One region of the Marinobacter sp. MDS2 genome, then DNA from elsewhere that is predicted to be linked to it. Evidence: predicted binding sites of a transcription regulator. Region 1 holds the regulator's gene; each other region holds the start of a gene.

Region 1 (3,725 bases):
AATCTCTGGGGTTTGTGATGGAAACCGGCCTTCCGGTGGTATGGTATACCGATGGTCAGAAAATACCGGAAGACCTGCATCGGGCAGAGGCCGCTCCGTTGGTTCGTATGGGCGTTGAGCGCCTGAAAGCGATGCAGCATTCGCAGGCCGCTGCTGAAGGCGCCTTGGCGTAGTCATGACACAACAGCCACCGGCATAGAGCCCGTTAACGACGCAGTAAGAGACAATAAACAGTATGAGCAAACCACATCCGGTTCAGGTTATTGCGGTATCCGGCGGTAAAGGCGGTGTCGGGAAGAGCAATGTGTCGGTCAATCTTGCGATAGCGTTGGCAGAAAAAGGCCGTCGTGTTGTGGTGCTTGATGCCGACTTGGGGTTGGGTAATCTGGATGTACTGCTGGGCGTGACGGCCAACAAGAATTTGCACGATGTTCTTAACGGTGAGTGTGACCTGAAAGACGTGCTTGTGGATGGTCCCGGCGGTATCAAAATTGTACCCGCATCCTCCGGTACCCAACGAATGACACAGCTCAGCCCGATGGAACATGCTGGCCTGATCAATGCGTTCAGTGAACTGGGCGATCAGATTGACGTGTTGATTGTAGACACGGCTGCCGGTATTTCTGAATCTGTTGTGAGCTTCCTTCGTGCCGCGCAAGAGTTGTTGCTGGTGGTGTGCGACGAGCCGACCTCGATAACCGATGTGTATGCACTTATTAAATTGATGAACCGTGACTACGGAACGGATCGCTTTCGCGTGCTCGCCAACCAGGTGCGGAGCGAAGAAGAAGGTAAGCACTTGTTCGAAAAATTGACGCGAGTTACCGAGCGTTTTCTGGATGTCGCGTTACAATACGTGGGCATCGTGCCTTACGACGAAGCGGTCAAGAAAGCCGTTCAACGCCAGCGCGCTGTTCTGGAAGCTTATCCCCGAGCAAAAGCGTCGATTGCAGTACGAGCATTGGCAGACAAAGTGGATAGTTGGCCGCTGCCATCTTCTCCGCGAGGTCATCTTGAATTTTTCGTGGAGCGGCTCGTCGAAGTCTGATCTGAATCCAGTCCAATAAAAGCCGGATACATGACATTGACGAAGAATCTGGGAATGTACCATCAGGCAGGCGCCTCCAACGCTTCGAATTTGATCGAAGTTCACGCGCCGCTGGTTAAAAAAATAGCCCTTCATTTGATGGCCCGTTTGCCGGCATCTGTTCAGCTTGAAGACCTGATGCAGGCTGGAATGATCGGTTTGCTTGAAGCTGCCCAGCGTTATTCCACGGGCAAGGGCGCAACGTTTGAAACCTATGCAGGCATCCGTATTCGGGGCGCGATGGTTGACGAAATCCGAAAGGGTGACTGGGTGCCTCGTTCCGTGCACCGCAATGCCCGCCGGATCTCCGCCGCAATCAAAACCGTTGAAGACCGGACCGGCCGAGAGGCGCAGGATGCCGAGGTGGCGGAAGAGCTTGGTATTGAGTTGTCGGAATACCATTCGTCGCTTTCGGATGCCAACAGTGGCCGGTTATTTAGCCTGGATGAGCTCAATGAATCCGGTGAGCTGCCGATAGAAGAGCAAGAGGTCAGCGATAATCCGTTGGATGGCATCTCGGCAGGTGCTTTTCAGCGCAGTTTGGCCGAAGCGATTGAGGCCCTTCCAGAGAAAGAAAAGTTAGTTTTGAGTTTGTATTACCAGGAAGAACTGAATCTTAAGGAAATCGGGGCGGTGCTTGGGGTCAGTGAAAGCCGAGTCAGCCAGATTCACAGTCAGGCGGCATTGCGTCTTCGAGGCCGGTTGTCGGATTGGCGAGAACACAGTGGCGATTAACTGGCCCGTGTCCTGAAACGAATTTTGAACAGCCTGCCGGATATCAGCAGGCTGACCTACATCCGGGTGTTATTTACTGGAGGTCCCTTTGGACAAGAACATGAAAATACTCATTGTGGATGATTTCTCCACAATGCGCCGAATTATCAAGAACCTGTTGCGTGACCTTGGCTTTACCAACACCGAGGAAGCCGATGATGGCAACACCGCGCTGCCGATGCTCAAGAATGGGCATTATGATTTTCTGGTGACAGACTGGAATATGCCCGGCATGTCCGGCTTTGATCTTCTAAAAGCTGTGCGTGCGGATGAAAATCTAAAGAACCTGCCGGTACTGATGGTCACGGCGGAAGCCAAACGGGACCAAATTGTGGCCGCGGCCCAGGCCGGGGTGAATGGTTACGTTGTTAAGCCGTTTACCGCTGCTGTGCTTAAAGAAAAAATCGAAAAGATTTTTGAACGTATTCAGTAACCAAAGGTCGGGTAGCTCGCATGAGTGACAGCAAACACACCCAACGGGGTCTCGACCCAGAGGTCACGGAAAAGCTGCAAGAGCAGACCTCGCAACTTGTTGAAAGTGTCAACAGTGGCGACTTCGCACGCGCGATGACGATCATTAACGAACTCAGCGAAGTTCGTGATCAGAGCCTGTATCAGGAAGTGGGGCGTTTGACCCGAAGCCTCCATGAGGCCATCCGGAATTTTCAGATCGATCCCCGCAATGCGGAGCAGAAAGAAGCGCTTTCGAAAATGTCTGATGCCTCGGATCGGTTGGCCTACGTGGTCCAAATGACCGGTCAGGCCGCTAACCGCACCATGGATCTGGTTGAGGAAAGCATGCCTGTGGCGCATGCCATCCGTGATGAAGCCTTGAGTCTTCGCGATGAGTGGCAGCGCTTGCGTCGCCGGGAGATTGAGCCTGCGGAGTTCCGGGAGCTGTACGCAAGAATCGATGCATTTTTCGGAACCTTGAGCAACGATTCGGACAACCTGTACAAAAACCTCTCGGAGATTCTTCTGGCCCAGGATTTCCAGGACCTCACCGGCCAGGTGATTCAGAAGGTTACCGCGCTTGTTAAAGAGGTAGAGGAGAATCTGTTGGGCTTGGTCGTCATGGCCAGTCATGTCGATCAGTTGACCGGCACAGTCCATCAAATTGAAGAAAAAGAAGAATCGGCCGAAAAGGGAGTAGGTCCACAAATCAAGGCCGCCGAGCGAGACGATGTTGTTTCGGGGCAGGACGGCGTTGACGACTTATTGTCCAGTCTCGGTTTCTGAAAGACAAAGAGGATGACTCATGGCGTTTGATGCCGATGAAGAGATTCTGCAGGACTTCTTGATAGAAGCCGGCGAGATTCTCGAAAAGCTGTCGGAGCAGTTGGTTGATCTGGAACAGCATCCAGACGACAGCGATCTGCTGAACGCCATATTTCGCGGCTTTCATACGGTGAAGGGCGGAGCCGGGTTTCTCCAGCTTGAAGCGTTGGTGAACTGCTGCCATTCCGCAGAAAACGTGTTCGACATCTTGCGTAACCATAAACGCAGGGTGACTCCCGAGTTAATGGACGTTGTCCTTCAAGCCCTCGACAACGTCAATGCCATGTTTGAAGAAGTGCGCAATCGCGAAGAGCTGACGCCTGCGCCGGCCAGTTTGATTGCGGCCCTGGATGCTTTGGCGATCCCCGAATCAGACGCACCTCCCGCTGTTGATCCCTCTACCCCGAATGCGACATCCGAGCATGAAGACCAAGGCGATATTACCGACGAAGAATTCGAGCGGTTGCTGGATGCGCTTGCAGACGAGAAGGCCGGTGCGCCAGCGCAACCTGAAACGTCAGAGCAGGAGGCTGAAACAGCAGCGGAAACGGGTGGCAACGGTGACGAAATCACCGATGATGAGTTT
Region 2 (3,725 bases), 530 kb from region 1:
TTTTTCGCTGTTCATCAACCCGGCCATCCCGGTGACACAAGTACGAAACGTTGTACACGCGGTCATCTTCAATCAGGGGCATAGACCCGGTGATGATGTTGATGTTGTAGCTGACTGCCATATCCGACATTTCATTACGGAACTGCTCTGTAAAGCCCGCGAGAAAACGGATGGCCCGCGTTTGATCCAGCTGGTCGGTCAAGCCCATTAGGGGGGCATTAAAAAATTCCGGGAAAAGTGCGAAATCACTTTTGTAGTCTGAAAGGGCGTCCACAAAGTATTCGACTTGCTTGAGTACTTCTTCTACAGAGGTGAACTCTCGCATTTGCCACTGTACAGCTCCCATCCTAACCTGGGTCTTCTTCACGTCCAGAACGGAGGTGGGGGGCAGGTAAAGGATGTTTCGCCATTCCAGCAAGGTGGCATAGCCAAGGGATTTCTCATCCTCTGGCAGGTATTTGTGCATGAGCCGGGTGACCTGAAAATCGTTGGAAAGCTGAAAGCTCAGGATGGGGTCGTAGATCTCTTTTCGATCTACCCGTTGAATGTACTCTTCCGGCGTATATTGTTCGGCATATTTGAAGTAATTAGGTATTCGGCCACCGGCGAGAATCGCCCTCAGGTTCATGGACCGGCAAAGTTCTTTGCGGGCCTCATAAAGGCGGCGCCCCAATCGGTAACCGCGGTATTCCGGGTGAATGAATACATCCAGACCGTATAACGAGTCGCCGTTGGGGTTGTGCCAAATTTTTTCGTTACGAAGAATCAGGTCGTCGTAGGCGTGAGGGTTGCTGAATCTTTCGTACTTCACACACACGGTAAGGGCAACGGCCACCAGTTTGCCGCTTTCCTCAATACAAACTTGTCCGTCTGGAAACTGCTCCACCAGGGTCTTGATAGTGTCTTTTGGCCACGCTCCGCCGATGTCGTCATAAACATCGTCCATCAGTGCCTGCAATTCGCTGTAATCATCGAGGGTGAGGTTTCGCAGATTCAGGTGTAGATCTTCGTGGGCCATGCAAGCTCTCTCCGTTGGGTTTCCGCATCGGCAAAAGACGATAGTGCGTCGAATATTAGCAGAGTATGCAGGCACCTACACGTTCACCTAAAGAACCGGTAGCGGCCGCCGATACACTTGGTAACTGTGCCTTTCAGACAACTGGATTAAACTCGCGCACCGCTTATTCCTTGGAGGAACTTTCATCGTGCAACTTACATTCGGGCAGAAACTGCTGGTTGCTGTCGGCGTTCTGATCGCCGTCATCATGGCTGTTTTCGCGTTTACTTCGGATCGCCAGATTCAGAAAACCACAGACACTTATGTGTTTGCCATGTTAGATGGGGCCATTGAGCAGAGCACTGCGAGTATTGCTGGCTGGCTGAACACCCGTTTGGATATGACCAGTGCGGCGGCGAAAGCTCTGGGCAACACGGAAACAGACGAACAAGCACGGGTTCTGCTGAACAGTATGACAGAGGGCGGTAACGCGAAAGATGTCTACGTGGGTACCACCGATGGCCGAATGATTATGCGCTCCATGGCTTCTGAGCAGGCTTTGGGTGCCAGCTTCGATCCACGGGAACGACCTTGGTACAAGCAGGCGCGCGCGGAAGGCAGAGCCTCTTTTACCGGGATTTATCAGGATGCCCAGACCGGCGAGACCTTGATCTCGGCCATCGCTCCGGTGTCTTCCGGCAGGTTTGAAGGCGTGGCCGGTATGGATATCAGCCTTAACGTAATCCAGGAACTGCTGGCCGCAATCACCCTTGGTGACGCGGGCTATGCCATGTTGATGGACGGTGACGGAACCATCCTGTTTCACCCGGATCCGTCGTTGATCGGCAAGAGTGCCCGGGATTTCCTGGGGTATGCACCCGCAAAGGATGGCACGCCTAAGCGATACGAGCGAAACGGGACAGAGTGGAGTGTCGCGTTTTTCCCGATCTCCGATGCCCGAGGCGTGGATTGGTATATTGGCTCGGTGGTGAACTGGGACCAAATCACCCAACCCGTTGTAGACGCAAGAATGGCCAGCCTGACCATTGCCTTTGTTGGCTTGATTTTAGCTCTGATCATCCTTCACTTTGGTATTCGCGCGTTGATGGCACCGGTGCGCAGGTTGAATGATGCCATGTCCGACATTGCGTCCGGCGATGCCGATCTTACCCAGCGCCTTGATGACAGTGGCAGTGACGAGTTTGGACTTCTCGCAAGCAACTTCAATAAGTTTGTATCAAACATTCAGCAAGTTGTGAGTGAGGTGAAAGAAGGTAGTGAAGAGCTGTCTCAGAACGTGACCTCACTTCGACAAACTTCCAGCAACAGTCGCAACAGCGTGGAAGGACAGCAGGGCGAAATCAATATGGTGGCGACGGCCATTAACGAGATGTCTGCGGCGGCGAATGAAATTGCTCAGAGTGCCCAACAGACGGCGGAAGCCGCCGAACAGGCAGACCACGAAAGCCTTGGCTCCCGGGAAACCGTTGCTGCGTCTCGGGATGCGGTGCAAAAACTGTCTCATGAGATCACGGCGGCGGCCGAGGTCATCGATAAGCTTGGTCAGGACGTTTCTTCAATCACTACGGTTCTTGAGGTGATTCAAGGTATTGCCGAGCAAACCAACCTGCTTGCTCTGAACGCTGCAATCGAAGCAGCACGGGCGGGCGAAGCTGGCCGTGGTTTTGCTGTGGTTGCTGACGAGGTTCGCAATCTGGCACAGCGCACCCGCGCATCCACAGAGGAAATCAACAACATGATCGAGCGCCTTCAGAAAGGTGCTAACGATGCGGTTGATGTGATGAAAGCATCCACTGCGGTTTCCAATGTGAGTATGGAGAAGGCTCAGGATGCGATGGAGTCTTTGAATCGGATTGCTGAGGCCATTACGTCAATCAGTCAGATGACGTCGCAGATTGCGACGGCGTCAGAAGAACAGACGTCTGTTACTGAAGAGTTGAATGCGTCGATCACACGCATTGCCGAACAAGGCCAGGCTGCGGCGGAAGCCACCAGTGAAAATGACGTGTACAGCAGTCAGATTGAAAGCATCGGGCATACTCTTAACGAAAGAGTGAGCCGGTTTAAAGTCGATTAATCTGATCGTTATATGGCAAGGCCAAGGATGGCTTTGCGCAGTGTTAGTGGTTGCCGGTCAGGTAGTCAATTCTCCGTTCTAGGTTGTCCAGAATGCGTCTGGCAACGTACCCGGAATCTTCCGTCAGGTGAGGGTTATCTAAAGAGATCACCGTTCGCCGATTAAGATTCAGGCGGGCCACGCTCTCTCCAAATGAATGTTTTAGATAGGCCGCAAAACTACCGTCTTTGATGGCACGCTCCAGACCCAGTTGTAATCTGTGGGCTGTTTCATGATCAGCCGGCGCCACAAACAAATACGAAGGCATCGGATAGGCCAAGAGAAGCGTGGGTTCAACAACCAGCCCCTTCGCGTCATCGCGCTCCAGCTCAAACATCACCTCGCTGATGCCCCTCGCGAAACATTCGAATCTCCGATTCTGGAGCATGCCAAAAAGGATTTCGTATCGGGTATGGGTGATCACGCTTACGCCATTGCTCTTGAGAATAGGTGTATCTGGCCAGTGAGCGCCTTGACCAATCCGGATATTGCGCGAGTAGAGGTCTTCGATATTGGTGATGCCATGAAATTTTCTGAGGTTTTCCGGTAACACCAAGCAAACGCGGAACCCCAGAAGTCCGCCATCGACGG
Region 3 (3,725 bases), on a different contig from region 1:
TGATTTCCACTAGTTTTTCATCAACCTTGGTGACCGCCGTCAGGTAAACATCTTTTCCGGCACCTTTCGGTGGGGGCAAGATCTCTTCCCAATTCATGTTCAAAATACGATCAACACCGGACACCAGAAACCCCTGAGTCTTCCGGTTGTATTCCGTGATGATGACGAAGCTTGTCGCGAGCTGCTCCTGCGGAATTCCGGGCAATCCAATAGCCATACTCATATCGACAATGGGAATGGTTTCTCCTCGGATATGGGAAACCCCCCGCACGACTGCGCGACTGTTAGGAATAGACGACAGTTTCGGGCACTGTAACACTTCTTTCACTTTGAATACGTTAATGCCGTACACCTGCCGACCACGGAGCCGGAACAGCAATAGCTCAAGCCGATTCTGGCCCACCAGCTGGGTGCGCTGATTAACGCTTTGAAGTACCCCTGTCATGTCGTTCTGCTCCTGGAATGCCCTAACCGGCACTGATTTTGCTTTGTAGCTTAAAGGCTCGGAATTAAGACTTAGTGTAACGGCCATATGCCGAGATTCTTAACTTTTTTTAAAGGGCGACAGACTTACCGACAGCATAGGACAAAGCACCCAAGATGCGTACCCTCATTTTCTTCGCGCTGACACTGGTTTTCAGTTTGCCCGTGTCCGCCGGGCAAAACACAACCGCCAGCGATATTCGCCAAATGGCAGAGCGTTTCCTGCACACATGGGCCGAAGAACAGCGCCAGCTCAATCGGCGAATTGAGTACAAAATAGGTAACGTGGATCGTCGTTTGAAGCTGGCGCCATGCGACGGGGAGCCTGAGCTGGAGTTTGTGAGTGATCCCCTGCGCACACCCAGTCCCTCGATTCTTATCAGCTGCACGGGCAAGCGCCCCTGGCGAATGTACGTAACGGCTTCCGTGGAGGCGTACGGCCCGGCGATTGTCGCCGCACGCCCGCTGACCCGTGGGGAGCGGTTATCGAGCGCGGCTTTGACCACAAGCGAAGTTCAACTGAACGCCAGCCGCCGAGGCACGCTCACCGACATAAACAATATTCAAGGGATGATGGTTAGACGCCCTGTGAAAACCGGCACCGTGCTGACACCAGACTTGCTGGAAGCGCCCGATGCCATCGAACGAGGCGACCATGTTATTATCCTTGCCCGATCCGGTTCTTTTTCGGTGAGCTCCAGAGGCAAAGCACTGGGCAACGCCAGCATCGGCGAGCAAGTGCTGGTAGAGAACCTTCGCTCCGCTCGAACCGTTAAGGCAACTGTTGTTGCACCGGGACGAGTCGAAATTCCCATGCAGTAACCCGCGGGAAGTGCGGGCGGAAATTTTTTTCCTCCATAGACTAAAGTCCGGCAACAACTTGCCGTTAACCAGATACAAACCCGATTCCGCCACTGTCCGATGTGGCCCCAGGCAAGTAGGTAATCTTATGTCAGTTGACTTAAATGGAATTGGCCCAGGCCAGGTCAACACCACCAGAACCCAGGCCGACAAAGCGTCGAGCAACACCACAACAGCACCTGCCGATCAAGCCAAGGCACAAGGCCCGGCGGCCCGTGGTGAGAACGTGAGCCTCAGCAGTCAGGCTAAGAACCTGAAACAGCTTGAACAAAAGCTCGGCGATTACCCGGAAATGGACGACGATCGAATTGCGGAAATCCGCGCTGCACTCGATAACGGCTCCTACAAGATCGACGCAGATAAACTGGCCCAGAAAATGCTTGAGATGGATGAAAGCATTTTTGGGTGAGTAGAGTATGGCCGCTATCGATGAATTGAAGACCCTTCTTCGTGAAGACATCCGCCAGTTGGACGTACTGGCGGATCTCCTCCTTCAGGAGAAAGAGGCATTGGCCTCTGCGGATATAACCCCACTGCACGAGCTCACGGAAGAAAAGAACCAAATACTTGGAACAATCCGTGATCGAGCTCGGCAAAAAATCCATCATCTTGTAAACATGGGCTACCGCCCGGACGCCGGCGAGCCTTCGCGTTTTATTCGGGCAGGCGGCATGGATGATTTGTATCAGCTCTGGAAAGCCGCCGATCAAAAAATGCGAGAGTGCCAGTCACTGAACCAGAACAACGGGCGGGTGGTCGGGCACCTGCAAAAACGGCTCGCACGGGTGACCGACATCTTCCGCGGCGCTTCCGGGCAACAGAAGCTCTACGGCGCTCAAGGCCAGCAGACCAACGTGTCCAGCAGCACCGTTTTTGCAAGCGCTTGACTCTCGTGATCCAACAAAAATGCCCGGCTAGTAGCCGGGCATTTTTTTGACCGCCAACTTTCGGTTAGCGGGTATAAATGGTCATACTGGACGCAGGGTGAAAACGAATATCCTGAATACTGACACTGCCCATCGATGCGCCATTGCTGCCTGCTACCCGGATATTGTCCATCCGGATTTCCTCGATACGCTCCGGCAGCGCCAGAGATATCGCACCATCGTCCCGGATCGAATATCGCTCTTCTCCTTCCCGGTATTTGACGCCCGATATCGTGAGGTCGGAATCCAGGAAGCTTAACACCGGCACAAACACGTTCGCCGCCAGGCGTACACCTTCAACCGCGTCCAAGCCGAGTTCCTCAGCACTGCCGCCATCCGCATCTGCAGCTTTCTCTGGCATGGCAGCCACTTTTTCAATTCGATCCAGCAAACCGACGCTGCGCTGCCCCGATACCGACGACATTTCATCGTCCGTCAAAGGTGCAAAGCCATGCCCTTCATACAACTGCCCTGCACTCGCTACAGCGTCAGCATCTTCCTGGCCCGTCGTCGTGGAGGCAAACGACACCAAGGGTTGAAAAGGCAGCGCCACAATCGTTACGAAAGCTGCGGTATTACGGTATCGAGACTGATGCTTCAACACCCGTAGCAAATCTTTCTCGCTGATACAGCCCGAGGCAAGCAGAACCTCGCCCAAGCGCTTGCCGGAGGTGCGCTGAAGCGTCAATGCGGCTTCAAGCTCCGACTCCGTCAAATACCCGCGATTGATCAACAACCGGCCTAGCCGTGACTTTTCTTCAAATCCTTTTTGGACTTTCACACGTGTTCTCCTGTGTTCGCCATGAACACCGTACAACCAGGCCCGGCATCGTGATTTTACGTCAAGCTATGGCAAGCGTAGCTGAGGGTAGCCTCACTTGCTGTTTGCTTTTACTCTTATCGACGTAAGGATCTGTTAATATCGTTAACTGCTTTGTAGCAACGATGATTATGTCACCTATTCCGACACTCACTGAAACAAAGAGCAGCCTTTAAATGACAAACTTCGTAAAACAACAATTCCTTGTGATTTATGCCGCACTACTCGTTATGTCGGCGTTGATTTTTTCCGGCGCAGCGCACGCGGACAGCCATCAAGCGTTACCCAAAGTGCGCTTCGTAACCTCCGAAGGTGCATTCGAACTTCTTTTACGCCCCGACGTTGCCCCCAAAACTGTCGAGAACTTCTTAAGCTATGTGGAAGACGGCTTCTACAGCGAAACCATATTTCACCGGGTCATCTCAGGTTTTATGATCCAGGGCGGCGGGTTTACCGCCGATATGAGCCGTAAGCCCACAAAAGCCCCGATCGTCAACGAAGGCAGTCAAACGCTCCCCAACCTGCGCGGCACTATCGCCATGGCCCGCACCAACGATCCGGACTCGGCCACATCGCAGTTCTTCATTAATGTGGTGAATAACGACTTTCTGAACGCAGGTGTGCGTGGCCCTGGT
Region 4 (3,725 bases), 120 kb from region 1:
CCGGGCTTTGTCATGGGCTAGCGCACGAAGACAAGGACTTGCAACCCTTTTTAGATCATTGGGTCGCGACGTTTAAATCCTTTCTTGAAAAACTGCCCATGCATTTTTCGTCAGTTATCTTATCTAATCAGCCTCCTGAGGACGATCCTTGGGTGACAACTCGGCTTATGAATGCAGAACCCAGTCTGCCGGAGTTTGGGGGATAACATTTTGTTACACTAATAATTAAAAGAATTCTAAAGCGATCGGAACAGCTGCCGTTAAGAAGAGTATCAGGGCAGCTTTCCCTAAATATTAACTGGGAGCTGGCCATTCTAAAGTGTCTCTACACAATCTCGAAGGGGAAGCATTATGGCTCTCGGAATCAACACTAACATTGCCTCACTGAACGCTCAGAATCAGCTTTCGAAGTCGCAGGGTATGGCGAATCAGGCAATGGAGCGGTTGTCTTCAGGCTTGCGCATTAACTCGGCTAAAGACGATGCTGCAGGTTTGGCCATCTCTACACGTTTTGATACTCAGATCCGTGGCCTGACCGTTGCACAAAGAAATGCTAACGACGGTATTTCAATGGTTCAGACTGCAGAGGGCGGTCTCGACGAAACGGTTGCTAACCTCCAGCGTATCCGTGAGTTGGCTGTTCAGGCAGCTAACGGCTCTAACACCGATGACGATCGTGCTTTACTGCAGGCTGAGGTTAATCAGCGCGTAGCGGAGATTGGTCGTATATCCACTGATACCCAGTTTAATGGTTTGAATGTTTTGGATGGTAGTTTGGGGTCGGCAGTTTCGTTCCAGGTTGGTGCAAACGCCGGGCAAACCATTGATATTGCTTTCGATTCAACCATGAACGCTACTGGCCTAGGTATCAGTGGAATTTCGATTTCTTCTGCAGGTGGTGCGAGCGCTGCGTTGGCTACCATTGACGGTGCGCTCTCGGAAGTGAATGCATTTCGAGCTGATCTGGGTGCGGTACAAAACCGGTTTGAGAGCACAATCAACAACCTTTCGACAAACCTTGAGAATCTGAGCGCTTCAAACAGTCGAATTTTGGACGCCGACTTTGCCGCCGAGTCTGCCAAAATGGCCAAGGCCAACGTGTTGCAGCAGGCTGGCATCTCGGTACTGGCACAGGCAAACGCCCGTCCAAACCAGGTTCTGTCCCTGCTTCAGTAATTGAAGCGGTTAGATAGATGATAAAGCCAGTCTTTCGTAAGGAAGGCTGGTTTTTGTGCTAGCGGGGTGGTCTATGAATGACATGAAGTTGTATGGCCCAAATATGAAGTTTGTTGAGGCTGCTGGCCAGGTTCCCGGCACTCAGCAGGTTCAGCCCGTAAGTCGCGAAATCGCGGCGGACTCTTCATCTGTAGGGCGAGCTCAGCCGACTGGCGCTGAAATTCAGCCTGAAGAGCTTGGTGAAGCGGTCACGCGGCTCAACGATTACGTACAAAACGTACAGCGAGACTTGCAGTTTGAAGTCGATTTGGAGCGTGGCGAGACGATCGTTCGAGTTGTGGATAGCGAAACCCAGGAAGTGATTCGTCAGATCCCGGACGAGGTTGCGCTAAGGTTGGCAAAAAACTTGCAGCATGAAGAACCGCTGACGTTGTTTGATATCAAGGTTTGAGGCCCGTCATTTTAGCTCAGGGCGTTTCGGCGCTAGGGCTGAGGGCCAGCTGCTAACACCGTCAGTCTCGCAAGAGCCGACGGTGTTTTTCGTTAAGGCCTATAATGTTTGTATCTAAAGTGTAAAAAGCGGCAAAGTTTTTCCGCTTGCTGCCGATAACTCTTATATACCGGTAGACATACGTGCAGTTTAGCCCCTATGGAGGCGCATCATGGCATCAATTTCTTCACTCGGAGTAGGATCAGGCATTTTCAGTGCTGACCTTGTCGACAAGCTTGTCGCGGCTGAGCGCGTTCCTACAGAAGAGCGTCTGAATAGCAAAGAAAGGTCGATACAGGCCAAAATCTCGGCGTTCGGTGCGTTGAAGAATGCGTTGGAAGAGATGAAGTCGCCTTTAGACGGCTTGAAGTCAGGGGCGGCTTTTGACGCGTACACGTCGAGCATCTCCAACGAGGCGGTTGCAGGTGCTACCATTGATGAGGGCAATGTCTCAAGGGGCTCCTATACGCTGAACGTCACGCAATTGGCCCAGCGTCAGTCGTTGGCTTCCGCCAGTCAAGCGGATAAAGATGCGACGACCTTTGGCAATGGTACGCTCACCTTTGAGGTGGGCGGTGTGACAACGGAAGTAACCATCGATGACAGCAATAACACCCTTGAGGGCATCGCGAATGCTATTAACGATGCTGGGGCGGGGGTATCGGCTGGGGTGGTGGATACAGGTTCGGGCTACCGTTTGGTGATGACCTCCGATGAGAGTGGAACTGCTAACGCCGTTAGTGTGACCGCTTCGGGTGACGCCGGGTTGTCTCAGTTTGCTTATGACGGAAGCGGCACAGGCATGAGTGAAACCGTTGCGGCTCTGGATGCTGAGCTGGAAGTGAACGGGATTGCGATTACACGTTCCTCGAATACCGTTGAAGGCGTTGTAGAGGGTGTGACCTTTGATTTGAAATCGACGGGCACGTCTACGGTTGCCATCAATTCAGACCCGGATGCGGTGACAGAGCGGGTCCAAGAATTTGTCGATAAGTACAATGCTCTGCAAGACGTGATCAAAAACGCGTCTGGGTACGATGCGGCCACGGATCGTGGTGGAGCGCTTACAGGCGATTCCACCATTCGCAGTCTTCAAAATGAATTGCGGGGCATGCTGACAAGTATTCCGGCCGACCTTCAGAACTCCCCAGTTCGGATGCTGGCCGATCTTGGTATTTCAACCAATCCGGATACCGGTAAGTTGGATTTCGATGCCAGCGAATTCAAGACGCAGCTGGCTGATCATCCGGAAGATGTAAGGGCCTTGTTCTCAGGCGAAGCAGGCATTGCATCAAGTGCGCTCAATGCGGTGGATGAATATGTGAAGTTCAGTGGCCGGCTCGATAACCGAACAGAAGGTTTGAGTCGGACGCTTGACGATATCCAAGATCAGCGTACTCAATTGAATGACAGAATCGAGTCTTTACGAGCTAGGTTGGTAAAGCAGTTTTCCGCTGCCGACGCGCTTATTGCGCAGTTTCAGAGTACCGGTAACTATGTTTCTCAGCAGTTGGCTGCGCTGGCTCCGCAGAACAATCAGAACAATTGATCGGTTGAATCCGATTAGAGTTAAAGAGGTTAGCTATGAACGGTCTACAAGCGTACCAACGTGTTAACACCCAAACCAGCATCACCGATGCGGACCCCCACAAGCTGATTCAGTTGTTATATAACGGGGCGATCGAACGCATTAACATGGCCAAAGCCCGTATGCAGGCGAAAGATTACGAAGGCAAAGGCAAGCTAATCGGCAAGGCCATCGAAATCATTGGTGGCCTAAAAAGCTTTCTGGACTTTGAAAAGGGCGGTGAGCTAGCAACCCGCTTGGAAGCGTTGTACGACTACATGGAGCGCACGCTTCTAGAGGCCAGCGCCAAGAACGACATGGCCAAACTGGACGAAGTCATTAGCCTCCTCCGCTCCATCAAAGAAGGCTGGGACGGCATCCGCGAAGAAGCGGTTACCCAAACCGCACACGTTGGCTGATATCTAAATTCCGCGACACCCCCTCCCTTCGTGGGAGAGGGTGAACGCACCTCCCAATAGCCAACTCCCCCGC

What was found. The regulator FliA, encoded in region 1, starts transcription of late flagellar genes. The targets are predictions, from matches to a motif close to CTAAAGTTTNNNNNNNNNNNGCCGNTAA.
Region 2: Q9245_RS00420 (methyl-accepting chemotaxis protein) is a predicted target of FliA. The motif match lies at 1,106-1,133, and genes of this name have one in related genera.
Region 3: flgM (flagellar biosynthesis anti-sigma factor FlgM) is a predicted target of FliA. The motif match lies at 1,346-1,373, and genes of this name have one in related genera.
Region 4: fliD (flagellar filament capping protein FliD) is a predicted target of FliA. The motif match lies at 1,759-1,786, and genes of this name have one in related genera.

The regions. Positions count from the first base shown of each region.
Region 1 covers NZ_JAVAJF010000001.1:622,458-626,182, reverse strand. The annotation lists gene flhF (flagellar biosynthesis protein FlhF) at 1-173, shown strand, start outside; gene Q9245_RS02985 (MinD/ParA family protein) at 236-1,048, shown strand; gene Q9245_RS02980 (RNA polymerase sigma factor FliA) at 1,079-1,822, shown strand; gene cheY (chemotaxis response regulator CheY) at 1,911-2,294, shown strand; gene Q9245_RS02970 (protein phosphatase CheZ) at 2,315-3,100, shown strand; gene Q9245_RS02965 (chemotaxis protein CheA) at 3,120-3,725, shown strand, end outside.
Region 2 covers NZ_JAVAJF010000001.1:90,952-94,676, reverse strand. The annotation lists gene Q9245_RS00425 (bifunctional GNAT family N-acetyltransferase/carbon-nitrogen hydrolase family protein) at 1-1,018, opposite strand, end outside; gene Q9245_RS00420 (methyl-accepting chemotaxis protein) at 1,206-3,095, shown strand; gene Q9245_RS00415 (hypothetical protein) at 3,139-3,725, opposite strand, start outside.
Region 3 covers NZ_JAVAJF010000003.1:262,221-265,945, reverse strand. The annotation lists gene Q9245_RS14420 (chemotaxis protein CheV) at 1-445, opposite strand, end outside; gene flgA (flagellar basal body P-ring formation chaperone FlgA) at 601-1,305, shown strand; gene flgM (flagellar biosynthesis anti-sigma factor FlgM) at 1,433-1,753, shown strand; gene Q9245_RS14405 (flagella synthesis protein FlgN) at 1,761-2,231, shown strand; gene Q9245_RS14400 (pilus assembly protein PilB) at 2,296-3,051, opposite strand; gene Q9245_RS14395 (peptidylprolyl isomerase) at 3,267-3,725, shown strand, end outside.
Region 4 covers NZ_JAVAJF010000001.1:741,619-745,343, reverse strand. The annotation lists gene Q9245_RS03565 (motility associated factor glycosyltransferase family protein) at 1-206, shown strand, start outside; gene Q9245_RS03560 (flagellin domain-containing protein) at 352-1,176, shown strand; gene Q9245_RS03555 (flagellar protein FlaG) at 1,250-1,627, shown strand; gene fliD (flagellar filament capping protein FliD) at 1,839-3,215, shown strand; gene fliS (flagellar export chaperone FliS) at 3,251-3,652, shown strand.